DNA from 4 places in the Thalassolituus sp. ST750PaO-4 genome. Region 3 is predicted to be linked to each of the others. Evidence: predicted binding sites of a transcription regulator. Region 3 holds the regulator's gene; each other region holds the start of a gene.
The links. Region 3 encodes FNR, which switches genes on or off when oxygen is low (the NO sensors DNR and NnrR bind a similar motif). Its sites were predicted from a motif close to TTGATNTANATCAA; they were not measured.

Region 1 (4,660 bases), on a different contig from region 3:
TAGAAGGAACAACCTTCATGTAGTGAACGCCCAAAGCACCAAAAATGGTTGGCAGCACGTCAACCGGGATCAAATCCATGAAGTTCATCATGAAGACCCAGGTAAAAATAGTCAGGGAAAGAGGCGCAACCAGTGCATTTTTGCCATGGAATGCTTCTTTAACGGTGTTGTCGATAAACTCGACGATCATTTCCACGAAGTTCTGGAAGCCGGTAGGCACCGCAGTGGTGGCCTTTTTGGCAGCACGCCAGAACAAAAACATCAGCATGGCGCCGAGACCGAAAGACCAGCCAAGGGAATCCACGTGTACCGCAGAAAAGCCCATATCTGCTGCTTCCTGGCCGCTGTGAGCCATAGTCCAGGTCGCTTCAGTCAGTTCAGTTTCAGTACCATCCGCATTATGACGAACATAACCAGCAGGCAGTTTGCCGTAGGTCAGATTGGTTAAATGGTGCGAGATATACTCTTGGGAGTTACCAGCCATTGTTCACTCTCAATTCCAAAGGTTTATAAATTAGCTATCTTTGCTGCGGCCAGATGGCCCAGCTGCACTGTTATGAACGCAGCAAACAGTGCCAGAACATTCAGAGGCTCGACGCGCTGAAAAATCACAGCAAAACTCAGCGCCGTCAGCACAAATTTCCAGGATTCCCCCTGGTAAAACGACTGTACGATCTGTACAGAAGACCGGGCTCCGCTATAACGGAACGCACGCCAGACAAAGTACGCATTAGGCAGGGCGCAGGTTAAGCCCCCCAACAATGCCGACTTGGCGGCTACATCGCTATGCAACCAGGCAACCAATGCGGCCAGAACCGTCAGGATCAGTTGTAAAATCACGATCCGGTAGGCCGGAGGACGCGGTATGCCTGTCATCCTTAGCCCCACAATTGGTCAAAAATCTGCAACAGCCTATTTTAAGGCGCGGTGATTATATTGGCTCGACCCTTCAGCTTCAACCGAAACCGGGGGGCAAAACGAGAATAATTCGACCAATAGGTATGATGCAGGTCAGGCAAAGGCTGAATCCCGCGCCAGTTTGAGCTGCGCGAGTCCCAACGTCAGGATTTGTCAGGCTTACGTAAGAAAGTGATGACTTACTTAATGCTGCCTGAGCGCCACTCTCAGACGCCCCGTGGCATCCTGACGTTTATGCCTCCGAAGGGTACACAGAGTTCTATCAATAGCCATTTGCATTCGCCCTTCACACGCATAGGCTGCCCCTTTTGCTTTTGTCCGGAACAACCAATGAAGAAGGGAATCCTCTTACTGCTGCTATCGCTGCTCAGTGCCTGCGGCGGCGACAATAACTCATCCCAGAGCCCTACGCCACAGCCAGAAAACCCCGACACGCCTGTCGCCGGCCTGACCATCCCGGTGGTGGTTCATGTCATGGAGCATCCCGCGTCTGATGACAGCCGTATCAGCGTCGCTAAAGTTCACTCGCAGATAGCCGCACTGAACCGTGCATTCAACCGCCAGAATGATGACCTGAGCCAGGTGCCGGCAGAGTTTCAGCCATTTATCGCCGATATGCAGATCCGCTTTGAACTGGCCACGACCGACCCGCAGGGGCAACCAACCACCGGCATTACCCGCACCACGCAGAATATTGAGCTGGCACCGGAGGAATACCGCTGGGGTTATCGCTATCTGCATTACAGCGCTTTAGGTGGTAAAGACCCCTGGCCACGGGAGCGCTATCTCAATATCTGGGTCAGTGATATGCGCGACCACCATGGCAAAGTTGGGCTGGCCGGACGCGCCAGCCTGCCCGGCGACCCGGCGGAAGAAGATGGTGTGCTTATCGCCACCTTGGCTTTTGGCACAGAACCGCCACTGGAGCAGGGGCTGCATCTGGGCAAAACCACCGCCCACGAAGTCGGCCACTGGCTGGGGCTGAAACACATCGCCGGTGAGCAGGAGAGCTGTAACGTTGATGACGGCATCAGTGATACACCACTGAGCAGCAGTAATTACGGCGGCCTGAACCCCTCCCACCCGAGTTCAACCTGCGGCAGCGCCGATATGTTTATGAACTATATGTCACTGGCCCGTGACGAGAGCCTGCTGATGTTCAGTCAGGGTCAGAAAGCTGCGATCTGGTCGGTATTAGAAGAAGGGGGAGTGAGGCATTCACTGCTGCTGAACAGCCGCAATGCCTCCGCGCAGTAACTTACTTGATATGCGCCAGAATGCCGTCCAGCTCATCCAGATTGGTGTAGTTAATCACCAGCTGGCCTTTGCCTTTGGCACTGTGCTTGATGGCGACTTTGGCGCCCAGACGATCGCCCAGTAAACGCTCCAGACGCTGAATATCCGGGTTGGGTTTGCTGGCGGTTTTATCTGCGCTTTTGCCTTCCTGCAGATGACGCACCAGCGCTTCGGTCTGGCGTACAGTCAGCGTACGGCTGACAACCTGCGCCGCGGCTTCGCTCTGTTGGCCACCACTTAAGCCGAGCAAGGCGCGGGCATGGCCCATTTCGATATCGCCGTGTTCGAGCAGGCGCTTTACGTCTTCGTTCAGGTTCATCAGACGCAGCAGGTTGGCAACGGTGGCGCGGTTTTTACCTACGGCTTCAGCGACTTCCATCTGCGTCAGTTCAAACTCGTGCTGCAGGCGGTGCAGAGCCGCCGCTTCTTCCATCGGATTCAGGTTTTCACGCTGAATATTCTCAATCAGCGCCATGGCAATGGCAGCATCGTCGGCTACGTCACGAATCAAAGCCGGAACGGTATCGAGCTGCGCCAGCTGGCAGGCGCGCCAGCGGCGCTCACCGGCAATGATTTCAAAACGATCGTCGGCACTGGTCAGCGGACGCACCACAATCGGCTGCATCAGACCCTGCGCCTTAATAGAGGCCGCCAGTTCTTCCAGTGCTTCCGGCTGAATGTCTTTGCGCGGCTGATACTGGCCCGGCTGAATCCACTCGACCGGCAGGTGACGCAATTCACCGGCTTCTGCCGGCAGGTTGCTTTCAATGTTCTCTGCGTTGTCCGGCTGAGTGGCGACGGCAGCCGCCCGCGAGCTGGTCAGCAGGGCGTCGAGGCCACGGCCAAGGCCGCGTTTTTTCTTTGTCATGCGTTCAGATAACCTTATTCAGCTTTCAGGCCGTCGCGGCCTGACGGGTGCGGCGGTTCATTTCTCCGGCCAGGGCCAGATAAGCAACCGCACCACGCGAGGATTTGTCATAACTCAGCACCGGCACGCCGTGGCTTGGCGCTTCGGCCAGACGCACATTGCGCGGAATCACAGTGCCATACACCCGGTCGCCGAAATGGCTGATCAACTGGGTCGAAACATCAACGGTGAGGCTGTTACGCGGATCGTACATGGTGCGCAGCAGACCTTCGATTTCCAGTTTCGGATTAGAAGTCGCCTTGATCGACTCAATGGTCTGCATCAGAGCACTCAGACCTTCCAGCGCGTAGTACTCGCACTGCATCGGGATAAGTACTCCCTGAGCCGCCACCAGCGCGTTGACCGTCAGCATATTCAATGACGGCGGGCAGTCGATCAGGATGTAGTCGTAATCCGGGCGTATTTCAGCCAGCGACTCACGCAGGCGGCTTTCGCGCCGTGGCAGATCCATCAGCTCCACTTCGGCAGCGGTTAAATCGCCATTGGCCGGCAGCAGATCAAAGCCGGCCGTCGCTTCGGTTTTCTGAATCGCGGCGGCGGTGCGGCATTTGCCGGTCAGCACATCGTATAAAGAGACATCCAGATCGTGCTTGTCGATACCACTGCCCATGGTGGCGTTACCCTGCGGATCGAGGTCCACCAGCAGCACGCGGCGTTTGGTCGCCACCAGCGAGGCGGCCAGATTCACCGCGGTCGTGGTTTTGCCGACACCACCTTTCTGATTCGCAATTGCCAGAACTTTGCTCACAACTCAGCTTCCTTCAGTGCCTGACGGCGATCCGCCTTCAATCGTTGGTATTAACCGGCAGCAGGCGCAGCAGATGCCGTTCGCCTTCCACACCGGGAACGCTGATGGCATCGGAAGCCACCACGCGGAATTTGTCGGCGATGGCGGCAATTTCATCCTGTGGATATTGCCCTTTCATCGCCAGAAAGCAGCCCTGCTCAGCGCGCAGATGCTGACACCAGTGGGTCATATCGGCGAGCGAGGCAAAAGCGCGGCTGACAATCATATCGAAAGGCCGGGGGGGATGATATGCCTCGACCCGATCGTTCACTATGGTCACGTTATCCAGCCCGAGTGCGGTGCGCGCCTGAAACAGAAAACGGGTTTTCTTGCCGTTACTGTCGAGCAGGGTGAAGGTTTTATGCGGGTTCATAATCGCCAGCACAATGCCCGGCAACCCCGGCCCGGTGCCGACGTCGGCAATATTGTCCGCTTCCTGCACAAAGGGATGCACCGCCAGACTGTCGAGCAGATGCAGTGCAACCATACGCTCCGGTTCGCGGATGGCGGTCAGGTTGTAGGCTTTGTTCCACTTCTGCAGCAGATCCAGATAGGCACGTAACGCACCCAGCTGCTCTGCCGTCAGGGCAATCTGCATCTGTTCAGCGCCGTACGCCAGCTGGCGGGTTAAGGAATCTGTTTCAGCATTCATGGTGCATCAAACCGGCTAGATAGAAGGCCGCGGATATTAGCATATGCCCGCAACAGACGGGAAACGCGCACCCGCAGGC
Region 2 (4,660 bases), on a different contig from region 3:
CTGCAGCCATTACCTCAACAGCCGCGACACGCAACAATGCCTCAGCCCCAGAATGGCAATTCCTCCGCAAACCACCAGCCACCACTTTCTGCACATGAGTTACGGCCATCCTTTGTGCGCCTCGACCAGCATATTCCTGACATTCTGATCGACCTGAAATACGCCGGTTACGATAACTTTATTGGTGCTGTGGTGGATGGTTACCAGCAGGCCTGTGCATTGCTCAGCCGTCCGGCGGCAGAAGCTCTGGCCAATGTGGCAGCAGAACTCCGTCAGCAAAACCTGCGCTTAAAAATCTTTGATGCTTATCGTCCGCAACGTGCGGTCGACCATTTTTTACGCTGGGCCAGCCGTGCCGAAGACTTCCGCACCAAAGACCGCTTTTATCCCTCACTGGAAAAACCACAACTGTTTGAACAGGGTTATCTGTTCAGCCACTCCTCGCACTCGCGCGGCAGTACCGCGGACCTGACACTGACCGACAACGACGGTCGGGAGCTGGATATGGGTACCATCTTTGATTTCTTTGGCCCGCAATCCTGGCCGGAGTCGGCGGACGTCAGCCCAGTCCAGCGCGCCAACCGCGATTTACTGCAGAGTGTTATGCGTCGCCACGGTTTTACAGGTGTGCGGGAAGAGTGGTGGCACTTTACTCTTGCCGATGAACCCTACCCCGATCAGTATTTTGATTTTCTGCCAACAGCAGAATACACAGAAGAGTAAACCGCTAAAGACTCCGCACGGCAGCATGGTTTTACTCATATCAGACTAAAACCTGCCGCCTGTTACCGTATTTATACCTAGCGCCCCTTCTTATAAACCCGACTGGCAGCCGCCCGAGCCACGCAGTATGCTGGTCTATTACCATTAATAAAGGTAGGGGTATGTTTTCTTCCGTTTTTTTCCGGCGCTGGCGTGGGCCGCTGATTTTAGGTGCCGACATTCTGCTGTTTGCGCTGTTACTCAAAACCCTGCCCTTTGCTCCGGCGGTGGTCACCGGGCTGAGTATTCTGGTGTTTGTTGCCGTGCTGTGGCTGACCGAAGCCATTCATGTATCGGTAACCGCATTACTGGTACCCATTCTGGCCGTCGGTTTCGGCATTTTTAAAACACCCCAGGCACTGGGTAACTTTGCCGACCCTATTATCTTTTTGTTTCTCGGCGGCTTTGCCCTGGCTTCAGCACTGCATGCTCAGGAACTCGACCGAGCTATCGCCAATAAAGTACTGAATATTGCCCGTGGCCGTCTGGTCATTGCGGTACTGATGATGTTTGCCGTATCGGCCGGCCTGTCGATGTGGGTCAGTAACACAGCAACGGCTGCCATGATGCTGCCGTTGGTGCTGGGTATGCTCAGCCAGCTTGACCGGGAAAAACATCACCGCACCTATGTATTTACCCTGCTCGGCGTTGCCTACTGCGCCAGTATTGGCGGTATTGCCACACTGGTTGGCAGCCCGCCGAATGCCATTGCAGCGGCACAAAATGGCATGACATTTGTGGATTGGATGAAACTGGCGCTGCCGGTTACGCTGGTTCTGCTGCCGGTTGCTGTCGGCGTACTGTACTGGGTACTTAAGCCCGATCTGAACCAACGCTTCAGCGTGCAGAAAAGTACTCTGGTCTGGGATAACAACAAACGTATTACCCTCGCCATTTTTACCCTGACCGTACTGTGCTGGATATTCAGTGCGCCGTTAAACTCCTGGCTTGGTGGCCTTGCCTCGTTTGATAGCGTTATTGGCATCAGCGCAATAATCGCACTCGCAGTCAGCGGCGTTGTAACCTGGAAAGACATTGAAAAAACCACCGACTGGAGTGTGCTGTTATTGTTCGGTGGTGGTCTGTGCCTCAGCGCAATTTTAAAAACCACCGGCACCAGTGAATTTCTGGCGCACAGTATCGGCGATTTTCTTCACTCCGGCGGCACTCTCGTAGCACTGCTGAGTATTGTGACCTTCGTGGTGTTTCTTACCGAGTTTGCCAGCAACACCGCCAGCGCCGCACTGTTAGTACCGGTGTTTGCGGCCATTGCTGACAGTCTGGGTGTATCACCGGTTATTCTGTCGGCACTGATTGCTATCGCCGCATCCTGCGCCTTTATGCTGCCGGTCGCCACGCCGCCCAATGCCATCGTGTTTGGCAGCGGTTATGTGCAGCAAAGCGAAATGATGCGAGCAGGCATCTGGCTGAACCTGGCCTGTATTATTGTACTGACCCTGTTCGCCTGGTTGTTCTGGTAAATACAAGCCCGTAAAAACGTATAAAAAAACGGCTGTCCGCCAAAAGCGTCAGCCGTTTTTTATGCCAGAGAGTATGATCAGGCGTTGGAGGTGTTGTTACCAAAAATCCGCTTTAAGGCCGAGTTAATCCAGCCTTCTTCCCGTTTCAGTACTTTTTTTACCACCGGCACATAATCAACATCTTCGTGGCGGATATGCTGAATAAGCCACGCCATTAATGAAGTACGTACCCGGCGGGCGATACCAAAAGGATCACGACCGCTGGTCAGCTCTTCCTGCATACGGGAAATTTTATCTTCAAAGCGGCGATGCACCATCTGGTGAGCACTCAGCAAAACATAGCCCGCCTGATTCATTAATTGCTCTTCAAAGGCAAAATGGTCAAGGGTGTAGTCGCGCAGGCGCTCCATAACATCAAAGACTTCATCAACATCTTCAGAACCAATAGCATGGGTCAGATCATTGATGTACTGCACAATCTGCCGATGCTGAGCATCAATTACCTCAATTCCCAGATTAAGGTCAGCGGTCCACTCATACATATCCATAGCCGGAACATCCTGTCGCTGTTGTTTTTATTAATAGACTCCGGCGAGTCTAGAGAAATGGCCTGATCAGAAATTGACCTGAATCAATTCACACACACTTTGAATGGTTAAATTCACGCAAAATAAAACGTCCATCACATTTACGATTCCTGCCAATTCCCTGCATGACGCCCCCTTCTCACTGCCCTATGATGCATGCCTGAAAATGGCTTTTCTGCGGAAACACTATGCAGAAAGACCGGCATAAAAATACAACGAGGATACTATGAAAGCCTTCTGGACCCTGTTCACCGCCCTGATGCTTACCTTCGGACTCGCCAGCACCGCAGATGCGGCACGCTTTGGCTCCGGTGGTTTTGGCAAAACCAAATCTGTACCTTTCCAGCAGAAAAAAGCCACCCCGGATCAGACCCAGAAACAGCAGCCAGCCAATAGCGCCCGTCCGGGCAGTGGCCTGGGTAAAGGCCTGCTGGGCGGCCTTCTGGCCGGTGGTCTGTTCGCCTACCTGCTGGGCAGCGGCGCGTTTGAAGGCATTCAGATGATGGATATTCTGCTGCTGGCGCTGGTTGGCTTTGTTCTGTTTAAGCTGTTACGTGGCCGCGCCGCTCAGCACAATGCGCCACAGAGTGCTTATTCCGCTGCCGGTAATGCTACCCAGCAACGTCAGAGCTTCGATATGGGCAACCTGGCCGACAGCGGTGCTGCTCCGGCCTCTGGCAACAGCGCCGCTTTTGCTACCGAAGCCAGCATTGATCTGCCAGCAGGTTTTGATCAGCAAGCCTTTATCGACGGCGCCTTACAGCACTACCGTGAAGTGCAGGAAGCCTGGAATCAGGGCAACCTCGACACCATCGCTGAATACGTCAGCCCGGGCCTGTATGCCGCCCTCGCCAACCAGCGCAACCGCATGATGGTGCCACCACAAACCGAAGTGCTGGATTTAAGCGCCGAAATCGTCGCCGCCGGTCAGGCCGGAGACAACGCCGAAATCAGCCTGCTGTTTAAAGGCCGCGTACGCGACCTGCTGGAAAAATCCGAAGACGGTATTTTTGATATCTGGCATCTGGAGCGCGATCTGAGCAAAGACAACGCGCCATGGTTAATTGTGGGCATTCAGGCCGAATAACCGTCGCGGTTATTTTGCCGGAACACCGGCAAATGCTTTTTAGCATGACAGAAACAGGGCAGCACAATGTGCTGCCCTGTTTTTTATGGCCGCCCGCACAGCGCTACTCAGCAGAGCCTGAACCAGCCCGACTATGGGTAATACGGCATTGCCGCCTTGTGCCAGTTGTAACTGTTTCTATCAATTATTGAATCGCTCCATGAAGTTCAGTACTCTCAGACCTCTGCAGGGATGCCGCCATATCGTACGAACACACCGTCCGGACACACGCCCTCCCCGCTTACAATCCCGAATGATAAAACCACGCGATTCCTGCCCTGCGTATACAAGGACGGGCGGCAGCGTGTCTGGAATACAAGCAGACCAGAACGATTTTCACTGCCAGAAAAGCACTGAAAATCACCAACGCAAAATAATATACAAACAACCAGTATATTTTACTGTTTATGGAATCTGATGCGCGTTTACGCTCCGGCAGAAAAACGCGCATGCGCAGATTGACACCTTCAGTTCAGAAAGAATGGAAGAAAATCAATCACTTAAGATTCTGCGAAAAGTGATAACGCGCAAAGTGTAAAGAGCGCTTGAGGGTAAAAGCGCGCATGTGCGTTTATATCCAGACAAGAAAGAAAATAACGATGATTTTTACAGCCTGGACAATGGGTTAGGCTGGAAATCTGAATAAGGGCTTAGGTGTGTTAATGAGCATGCCTACTAAGAAACTGTTAGGGCTCTATGAGAAT
Region 3 (4,660 bases):
CCCTGACGGAGCCCGACAACAAGGCCGCTGGCCAGTGGCTGTTGCTCGCCAGTGATCAGCAACCGCTGGCCTGGGTGCGCCTGAATGACAGCCTGCGCCGCAACGCTGCGTCAATTGTCAGCGGACTTCAACAACGCGGTATCGCCGTGTCTCTGCTGACCGGCGACCCCGGCGCATCCGGTCAGGTGGTGGCGGATGCACTGGGCATTACCGACCTGCAGACCGGCGTCTCACCGGAACAGAAACTGGCCGCAGTGCGCGCCTGGCAGCAGGCCGGTGAGCGGGTCATGATGGTCGGCGACGGCATTAACGATGTGCCGGTACTGGCCGGTGCTGATATTGCTCTGGCCGTTAACGAAGCCACCGATCTGGCTAAGACCAACGCCGATGCCATGCTTACCAACGGTCGTCTGGAAACCTTACTGACCGCTCTGGATGGAGCCACCAAGACACGCCGTATTATTGCTCAGAACATCGGCTGGGCTTTGCTGTACAATCTCATCGCATTACCGGTGGCAGCGGCAGGTTTTGTTCCGCCCTGGGCCGCTGCGATTGGCATGTCATTCAGTTCGTTACTGGTGGTCACCAACGCCCTGCGCCTGAATCGCCTGCCGGCTCCTGACTCCTCTGAGGTTTGATCGATGGATATCATTTACATCCTGGTACCGCTGTCTTTACTGCTGATCGGCATTGCCGTGCTGATCTTTTTCTGGGCGGTGAAGAGCGGCCAGTTTGAAGACATGGAGTCCCCCGCCCACCGCATTCTGTTTGATGACGATGAGCCGATAAGTCGCCGTCAGGACGACAGCGAACAAACCCCATCTGACAAGCCATGATTGAACCCCTGTCGCTGCTGACTGCGTTTCTGCTGGGGTTGTTTGGCTCCAGCCACTGCCTGGTGATGTGCGGTGGTATTGCTGCGGCTATTGGCAGCAGCGCCGGAACTCAGCGTGTCCGGGTGACGCTGCTGTTTAACACCGGGCGCATACTGAGCTACAGCATCGCCGGGCTGATAGTCGCCAGCGCAGGTCTGTGGCTGCAGAGCCAGCACCAGTGGCTGATGCTGATCTTGCGGACACTGGCCGCGCTGATGCTGATACTGATGGGGCTCTATATTGCCCGCTGGTCACTGATGCTGACCCGTATTGAGCAACTGGGCCAGGGAATCTGGAAATACCTGCAGCCTCTGACCCGCCGTTTTATGCAATCTCCGCGTGCGATAGATCGTCTGTGGCTGGGCATGCTCTGGGGCTGGTTGCCCTGCGGCCTGATTTACAGCACGCTGAGCTGGGTTGCCGCAAATGGCCAGCCTTTGCTGGGAGCCGCCGCGATGTTCGCCTTTGGTCTGGGTACCCTGCCTGCCCTGTTTGCCAGCACACTGGCGGCCAATGTACTGACGCCGTTTCTGAGCAACAACCGCGTGCGTCAGGTTGCCGGGGGATTACTGATCGGATTTGGTTTGTGGACGGCAGCATCGGTCTGGTTACTTTCTTGACAGATCGCGCGCTAATGCCGAACATAGCCGCAACTGCTGCACTTGTTACTTACTCCGACACCGGGGTTTCACTCAGGAATCAGTCATGAAAACGACACATGTTGCGCCTGCTCCACTGCGGGGCACTCAACCACACTGCCAGACCTGCTCACTGAATGCGTTGTGTCTGCCATTGTCCCTGAACGATTCCGATATGGAGCGCCTCGACGATATCATCCGCCGTGGCCGTCCGATCCAGAAAGGTCAGCTGCTGTTCCAGCAGGGCGAAGCGTTTCAATCCGTATTTGCCGTACGCACCGGAGCCCTGAAAACCTACACTCTGGCGAGTAACGGTGAAGAACAGATTACCGGTTTTCACCTGGCCTCTGAGCTGGTTGGCCTGGCCGGTTACGATAACGGCAACTATCCGTTAACCGCCAAAGCGCTGGAAACCACCACCGTCTGTGAAATTCCGCTGCAGCAACTCGACAGTCTGGCCGATGACCTGCCGGATCTGCGTAAGCAGCTGATGCGTACAATGGGCACCGAAATCCGTCATGATCAGAACATGATGTTGCTGCTCAGCAAGAAAAACGCCGAAGAGCGCGTGGCCTCTTTCCTGATTGATATTTCCCAGCGTTATTCCCGTCGTGGTTTCTCGGCCAGTCATTTCCGCCTGCCGATGTCGCGGGTGGATATCAGTAACTATCTGGGCCTCGCGGTAGAAACCATCAGCCGCGTGTTTACCCGCTTCCAGAAAAACGGTCTGATCGAAACCCAGGGGAAAGAAGTGATTCTGCAGGACCCCGATATGCTGTATGAACTGGCCGGCCTGAATACTGAAAAAGAGTGTGCCGCTCACCCGCAAGAGTAAGCCGCTCACCCGTAAGCAAAAAAACCGGCCAGAGGCCGGTTTTTTTATGCCTGCCCTCTTATGCCTGTTTTCTGCTTATGAACACTCATGCAACGCCCTCTGGTACGGGAAATGCTTTTACCAGAATAAAGGCTGAACAGACGTTATTTTTCTGGCGCCGGTATCCAGGCTATCTATTGGCAATTGGTATAAAACCGCAGCAGATAAAATAATCTGATCTAAGATTGCAGAAACAGCGTCATTCAGCCGATATGACGTATAAGGAGGTGACCATGGGCATCTGCGCAAATGAACTGACCCGCTGGGTAATCCAGCCAACCCTGCAACGTATCGGGGTTAGTAACCCGATGGCCAGCACCCTGCTGCTGGCAACTGCGGCTCAGGAATCGGCTCTTGGATCGCACCTCAAAGCCGCCGGTCAACGGGCTCTCGGCATTTACCGCATTCACAGCCTGACCCACCGCCATGTATGGGACGCTTATCTGGCGCAACAGCCGGAACTGGCCAGCACCGTGCGCGGCCTTGCCAGCCAGCATGATTTTCTCAGTCACCCCCATGCCGAGCTGACCACCAACCTGTCTTATGCCACCGCCATTGCCTGGTTTATCTATGCCCGCAATGATGATTTTGTTCTGCCCGCCGATGCAACCGCAGAACAGCTCGCACGTCTGTGGAAACGTTTTTACCATCCCCGCAGCGGTGTCAGCATTGAAGAGTTCTGCGCCAGTCTCGGTACAGCCACCGCCCTGCTCAACCGTGCAGCCTGAGCAGGCGTACCTTTTCTCAAAGTCCCCGAACAACATTCCTTTTTAACTGCCTGACCTGCGCAGGCGGTTCCTTCACCCGATGCATTCTGCTATAAAGCGGGCGCAATTATTCAGGGTGTTTTTATGATCGAATCCGCTGCCGAGCGCAAAGAGCAACTCGAGTTCAACAAACTGCAGAAGCGCCTGCGCCGCAATGTCGGCAAGGCCATCGAAGACTACCGCATGATCGAAGACGGCGATAAGGTCATGGTTTGCCTGTCCGGCGGTAAAGATTCGTACACCATGCTCGATATTCTGCTGAGTCTGCAGAAAAGCGCACCGATTCACTTTGATATCGTGGCGGTGAATATGGATCAGAAGCAGCCCGGATTTCCTGAACATGTGCTGCCGGAGTATCTGAGCCAGCTGGGTATTGAGTATCACATCGTCGAGAAAGATACCTACAGCGTAGTGAAAGAAATTATTCCGGAAGGTAAAACCACCTGCAGCCTGTGCTCTCGCCTGCGTCGTGGCACTCTGTATGGCTTTGCCGAGAGTATTGGCGCCAATAAAATCGCTCTTGGTCACCATCGTGACGACATCATCGAAACCCTGTTCCTCAATATGTTCCATGGTGGCAAGCTCAAGGCTATGCCGCCGAAACTGCTGAGTGACGACCAGAAACACGTGCTGATCCGTCCGCTGGCTTATTGCAAAGAAAAAGACATCGAGAAATTTTCCCAGGCACGGGGCTTCCCGATCATTCCGTGCAACCTGTGTGGCTCACAGGAAAACCTGCAACGTCAGAATATTAAGATGATGCTGGAACAGTGGGACAAAGAGCAGCCGGGACGCAGTGAGAATATCTTTGCCGCCATCTGTAATGTGGCACCGTCACAGTTAGGCGATACCCAGTTGTTTGATTTTGTCACCCTGCAGGACAAGCAGGATAAAGGCCATCTGTTTACCCGTCTGGATGTGGTTCAGATCGACTGATCTGAAGCTGATACCGGGCGCAGCCAAAAGAAAAAGGCGGTCACAGACCGCCTTGCAACAGACTGGTGACCAGCAGCTGATATTCTCCCGGCCCCTTCACAACAAGCTCCATTTTATAACGCCGGTCAGTGATGATGGATTCAGCCAGTGCCGTCAGGTGACAGGCATCGGGACTCAGTTGCGGCTGGGGCATCTGCAGATGAACCTGATACTGTCCTTCCAGCTCTTCTACACGCACCGTTGAGATCGCCTGAGTTTCACTGCCGGCAATGCCTTTACGGATCCACTGCAGATAAATGCCATGCGGGCCTTTCACATTAGTACGGACAACGCGGATGTACCCCTCTCCGGCGTCAGACTTCCACGGGCAGACCCGCTGTACCTGATCAATCCACACCGGCATTTTATAGACGCCGGCAAAGGGCCAGGTTTCGCCTTCGGCGGCTGCTTCGTTCTGCATCCCAGCGTCGGTGGCCAAGGCTGGCAACGCCAGAAAAGCCAACAGCAAAGCCATGATCGTGCGTACTGATATCATAATGATCCTCCTGCCATTAAGCCTAGCAGAGGTCA
Region 4 (4,660 bases), on a different contig from region 3:
GGGTCCGGCTGGAATATTATTCAGTCAAAAACGGCCATTGGTTCAGGCGGCATTGATGGCAAGGGATTTTTACAGGGCACTCAGTCGCAGCTTGAGTTTCTGCCGGAAAGCCATACCGATTTTATTATCGCCGTACTGGCAGAAGAACTCGGCCTGATTGGCGTACTTGCCCTGCTGATATTGTACTTTCTGATTATTATGCGTTGCCTGTATCTGTCTTCCCGCTGTGAAACTTTATTCGGTCGTTTGTTGTCCGGTAGTCTGGCCGTTACGTTTTTTATCTATGTATTCGTAAACATAGGTATGGTCAGTGGCATATTACCAGTGGTCGGCGTACCCTTACCGTTGGTGAGCTACGGTGGCACCTCGGTAGTCAGTCTGCTGACGGCTTTCGGTTTAATTATGTCCATGTACACCCACCGGCAGAATTAGGATACAGATTTATGCGTTTTTTCCGTGACACCCTGAGTAAATTAAGCAGCGCTTTATTGTTATGTGCAGCCCTGCCTGTTTCTGCAGCTTATGATCAGCATCCGCGCAGCGACGAATTTATTGCTGAAGCCAGCAAAGAATACAAAATTGATCCGGCCGAAATCCGCGCCTGGCTGACCCATGCCGAAAAGCTCGACTCCGTTCTCGAAGCCATTGCCCGTCCGGCCGAAAAAGTAAAAGAGTGGGACGAATATCAGGATATATTCCTGACCTCAAAACGCATATCTGCCGGTAAAGCATTTTTGCAGGAACATGCCGAGCTGCTGCAACAGGCCGAACAAAAATTCGGTGTTGATAAACACATTATTGCTGCCATCATCGGCGTAGAAACGTTTTATGGAACCCGTCAGGGAAATTATCGCGTACTCGATTCCCTCGCCACACTGGCCTTTGACTATCCGCAGCGGCCGCTGTTCTGGCGCGAATTAAAAGCCTTCTTTGCTCTCGCCCGCGATGAAAAAATCGACCCGGCCAGTGTCAAAGGTTCGTATGCCGGGGCGATGGGTTATGGCCAGTTTATTCCTACCAGTTTTCTGAACTACGCCGTTGATGCCGACAAAGACGGTAAGCGTGATCTGTGGGGGAATCCTGCGGATGCGATTTTCAGCGTCGCCAACTACTTCAAACGCCACGGCTGGCGCACCGGTGAAGCCGTAACCCAACGCGTTCGGGTCAGCGGTAAAGACTATGAAGAAATCATCAACGACAGCCTCAAACCCAAATGGACCGTTGCCGAATTAAAAGCACTGGGCGTGGAACCGACCAACAAAGTCGCCGAAGACCGCCCCGCGAACCTGATCCGTCTGCAGGGAAAAGTCGGTGCAGAATTCTGGCTCGGTGAGCACAATTTTTATGTTATCACCCGCTACAACCACAGCCGCATGTATGCCATGGCCGTCTATCAGTTGAGTGAGGCGCTGCGTTGAGAGCGGTTACCCTTCTGCTGGCACTGACACTGGTGCTGGCAGGCTGTGCGACCTCGCGTTATCAGCACGCCAACGACTTCACTCCGGCAACCGTTGCCGATATCCACAATCTGCCGGAACCGGAACCTAAAGCAGAGCCCCGCAGCAGCATGGGTAATCCGCGCAGCTACCAGGTATTCGGCAAGGAATATCAGGTGATGGACAAAGCCGATAACTACAAAGAACGCGGTATTGCTTCCTGGTACGGTATGAAATTTCATGGTCACCGCACCTCAAACGGCGAAATTTACGACGTTTATCAGTTCAGCGCCGCCCACAAAACCCTGCCTCTGCCCAGCTATGTCCGTGTTACCCGGGTTGATAACGGCAAATCCATTATCGTGCGGGTCAATGACCGCGGGCCGTTCCACGAAGGCCGGATTATTGATCTGTCCTATGCTGCTGCCGTTCGCCTTGGCATCAATAAAATGGGCACGGCCGTGGTTGATGTTGAAGTTGTCACCCCACCCCATGCCCACAGCGTACGCTGGGTGCAGGTCAGCGCGTTGTCAGATGCCGCCGCCGCGCAACGGCTGCAGGCCAGCCTGCAGCGCTCACTGGCGCCCATGACCTGGCCGGTCAGCATCAGCACTCAGGATGGCGGAGCCGGTTTACATAAAGTGCGAATCGGACCAGTGCCCGAGGGCGATGATCTGCAGGCCGTACTGGACCGGCTTAATCAGCTGAATATCCGCCAGCCACTGCTGCTGGCTGCTCACCAGCTGAACTGATCACAACAAAGAGACAAAAAAAGGGGCCATGACGATCAACGTCAGGCCCAGAGGCAAGGTACTCAGCGCAGAAACAGTAAAACTAAAGCGTGTTGGCCCGGCTTATTCACCAGTACCGTGTTTTTCGATGTCTTTCTTAACAGCCCAGTAAACGCCGCCAAAGAAGGCGCAGGTCAGGGCAACAATAATCAGGCCGGAAAATACAACTTCATCCATAAACATAGTGCTCACCTCTCAGTTAAGCCGTGCAGTTCGAAGCGGCAATGGCTGCGTTGGCTGCTTCATTGCGCTTGGTATGAAGTCACTTTAGCAAGGGGCCGGAAGGCAGAATTGATGTAAATCAACGAAAAAATCGCCCCTGAAAGAGGTTGATACGGAGCTTGATGCACATCAAATAACCATACAGTTATTATGACTAATGGTGTAAACCTTGCTACCTGAACATGCTGAGCATCAACAATCCTGCGCAGATCCCTTGCAGCCATGCAGCAGACAGACACTGCGCAATTATTGGTATTTATCGTCAGTCAGTGCACACTATGTAAACCGGCGACCATAAAGGACTGAGCAAGGTGAAAGGACCAATTACACAAGCTGCTTCACTGCTGCTGTGCGGATCATTGTTCTCTGCGGCCCTGCTGCAGGCGGAAGAACAACCCGCCGCCGGAACGTCCTCTGTGACAGAGGCAACGGCAGAAGTTCCGGCAGACCAAGCCACACCAGCCCTAACGCCTGTTACACCAGGTGCAGCGCCCGAAGCAGATACCACAACACTGGCACGAACCAATCAGCAACTGTCACAACTGATCCGGCAGCAGGACTACCAGAGCGCCTATCAACTGGCACAACCACTGCTCAGCCTTTACGAAGGCGACCCGTCATTCGATTTTTATTACGCATTCAGCGCTGCCCAGCTTGGATATTTCAATGAAGCCTTATTCGGCTTCGAGCGCCTCAGCAGCAACTACCCGGCAGTTGCCCGCTACCGTCTGGAGTTAGCACGTGCTTACTATTACCTTGGTAATCACGATGCTGCCGAGCAGGAGTTCAGCCGGGTTCAGAGTACCAACCCGCCTGCCCAGGTCCGGGAGACCATTGCACAGTTCCTGCAACGTATTCAGGAGCAGCGCCAGAGCGTGATGCCTGCCTGGGGAGGTTTTGTCTCCGCCAGCGGCGGTTATGACTCCAACTACAATACCGCCACTGATCTCAATGAGGTCGACCTGCTCGACGGCCTGCTGACCGCGCGCCTGAGCCGTGATCAGCGCGCTAAAGGCAGTGGCTACTATCAGCTGCGGGCCCAGGGCAGTTATATCAGCCCACTGACACAGCGCAGCGCCATCGACCTGCAGTTAGGAGCCAGCCGCAAAGACAACGCCGCCGATGATCTGTTTGATCTGGATAACCTCTACGCCAGCGGCGGTATGCGGATGGTCCGTGGACGTCACAATCTGCGGCTTGGCGGTCGTTACAGCCACTATTGGCTGGGCCGGGATGATCTGCTGTCAGACCTGTCGGCGAATCTGGAATGGAACTACCAGCTGGCCAGCGAATGGCAGAGTCAGACCCGTCTGACACTGAGTAGCCAGGACAATAAGCTCAATGATGATCTCGACCTGCTGCAGGCCGAACTTCAGGCGGGTGCCGCTTTTTCAGCCGGATCGCTCTCAGCCCAGTTTGCACTGGTGCTGGCCACCGATGACGGCGAACAGGAGTATCAGGCACGGGACACGCAGGGTATTAACCTGAGTGCTCAGCAACTGCTGAACATTCACAGCAGTCTGTATGCCAGCCTGATTCTGCGCGACTACCAGTTTCAGGGGGCATTTCCGGCAGACAACCTGCTCGCCGCCGGCGAAACCCGTGCCGAGCAAATGATCCAGCTGGTACTGGGCTACGGCTATACCCTGTTACCAGCCCTGACCCTTTACACCCAGGCCAGCCAGGTCCGTTACAACAGCAATCTCCCCTTGTACGAATATGACCGCACGCTGCTCGAAGCGGGCATCAACTGGACATTCTGATGGAGGCCATCATGCACCGGATTACACGTTCAGCCTGCCTGTTTCAGGCAATGGTTATTCTGCTGATGATGTTCACACTGAACTCAGCCCGCGCAGCCGAACTGGCCGGCCACATAATCATGGTAAAAGGCGATGTCACTGCGCAGGCAGCCGATGGCAGCAGCCGCAATCTGAAGCGCCGCGATGAAATTTACCCCAGCGACACCATTCGTACCGGTACCGGCAGCCGCGTACAGATCCGCTTTATCGATAACGCCCTGCTGGCTCTGCAGGAAAACAGCCAGCTCAGTATTCATGCCTACCAGCAGGCCGATGCCGATGGCAAAGGGGGCAAGGTGCTGATGGAACTGGTGGAAGGTGGGTTCCGCACCCTGACCGGCAGTATTGGCAAAGGCAATAAAGAGGCTTACCGGGTCGACACCCCCGTTGCCAGCATCGGTATCCGTGG

Region 1: HUF18_RS04290 (M43 family zinc metalloprotease) is a predicted target of FNR. The motif match lies at 1,002-1,015, and genes of this name have one in related genera.
Region 2: HUF18_RS06730 (bacteriohemerythrin) is a predicted target of FNR. The motif match lies at 2,865-2,878, and genes of this name have one in related genera.
Region 4: ccoM (cytochrome c oxidase subunit CcoM) is a predicted target of FNR. The motif match lies at 2,569-2,582, and genes of this name have one in related genera.

The regions. Positions count from the first base shown of each region.
Region 1 is NZ_JABVCB010000005.1:397,724-402,383, forward strand. Features, by position in the region: gene atpB (F0F1 ATP synthase subunit A) at 1-484, opposite strand, end outside; gene HUF18_RS04285 (F0F1 ATP synthase subunit I) at 508-876, opposite strand; gene HUF18_RS04290 (M43 family zinc metalloprotease) at 1,249-2,175, shown strand; gene HUF18_RS04295 (ParB/RepB/Spo0J family partition protein) at 2,177-3,082, opposite strand; gene HUF18_RS04300 (ParA family protein) at 3,108-3,890, opposite strand; gene rsmG (16S rRNA (guanine(527)-N(7))-methyltransferase RsmG) at 3,928-4,581, opposite strand.
Region 2 is NZ_JABVCB010000007.1:186,488-191,147, reverse strand. Features, by position in the region: gene HUF18_RS06740 (M15 family metallopeptidase) at 37-723, shown strand; gene HUF18_RS06735 (SLC13 family permease) at 885-2,243, shown strand; gene HUF18_RS06730 (bacteriohemerythrin) at 2,321-2,791, opposite strand; gene HUF18_RS06725 (Tim44 domain-containing protein) at 3,057-3,917, shown strand.
Region 3 is NZ_JABVCB010000012.1:51,532-56,191, reverse strand. Features, by position in the region: gene HUF18_RS13405 (heavy metal translocating P-type ATPase) at 1-638, shown strand, start outside; gene ccoS (cbb3-type cytochrome oxidase assembly protein CcoS) at 642-836, shown strand; gene HUF18_RS13395 (sulfite exporter TauE/SafE family protein) at 833-1,495, shown strand; gene fnr (fumarate/nitrate reduction transcriptional regulator Fnr) at 1,581-2,348, shown strand; gene HUF18_RS13385 (hypothetical protein) at 2,621-3,115, shown strand; gene ttcA (tRNA 2-thiocytidine(32) synthetase TtcA) at 3,239-4,090, shown strand; gene HUF18_RS13375 (hypothetical protein) at 4,131-4,625, opposite strand.
Region 4 is NZ_JABVCB010000008.1:286,586-291,245, reverse strand. Features, by position in the region: gene rodA (rod shape-determining protein RodA) at 1-432, shown strand, start outside; gene mltB (lytic murein transglycosylase B) at 444-1,418, shown strand; gene HUF18_RS10770 (septal ring lytic transglycosylase RlpA family protein) at 1,415-2,188, shown strand; gene ccoM (cytochrome c oxidase subunit CcoM) at 2,291-2,410, opposite strand; gene HUF18_RS10765 (tetratricopeptide repeat protein) at 2,761-4,212, shown strand; gene HUF18_RS10760 (FecR family protein) at 4,224-4,660, shown strand, end outside.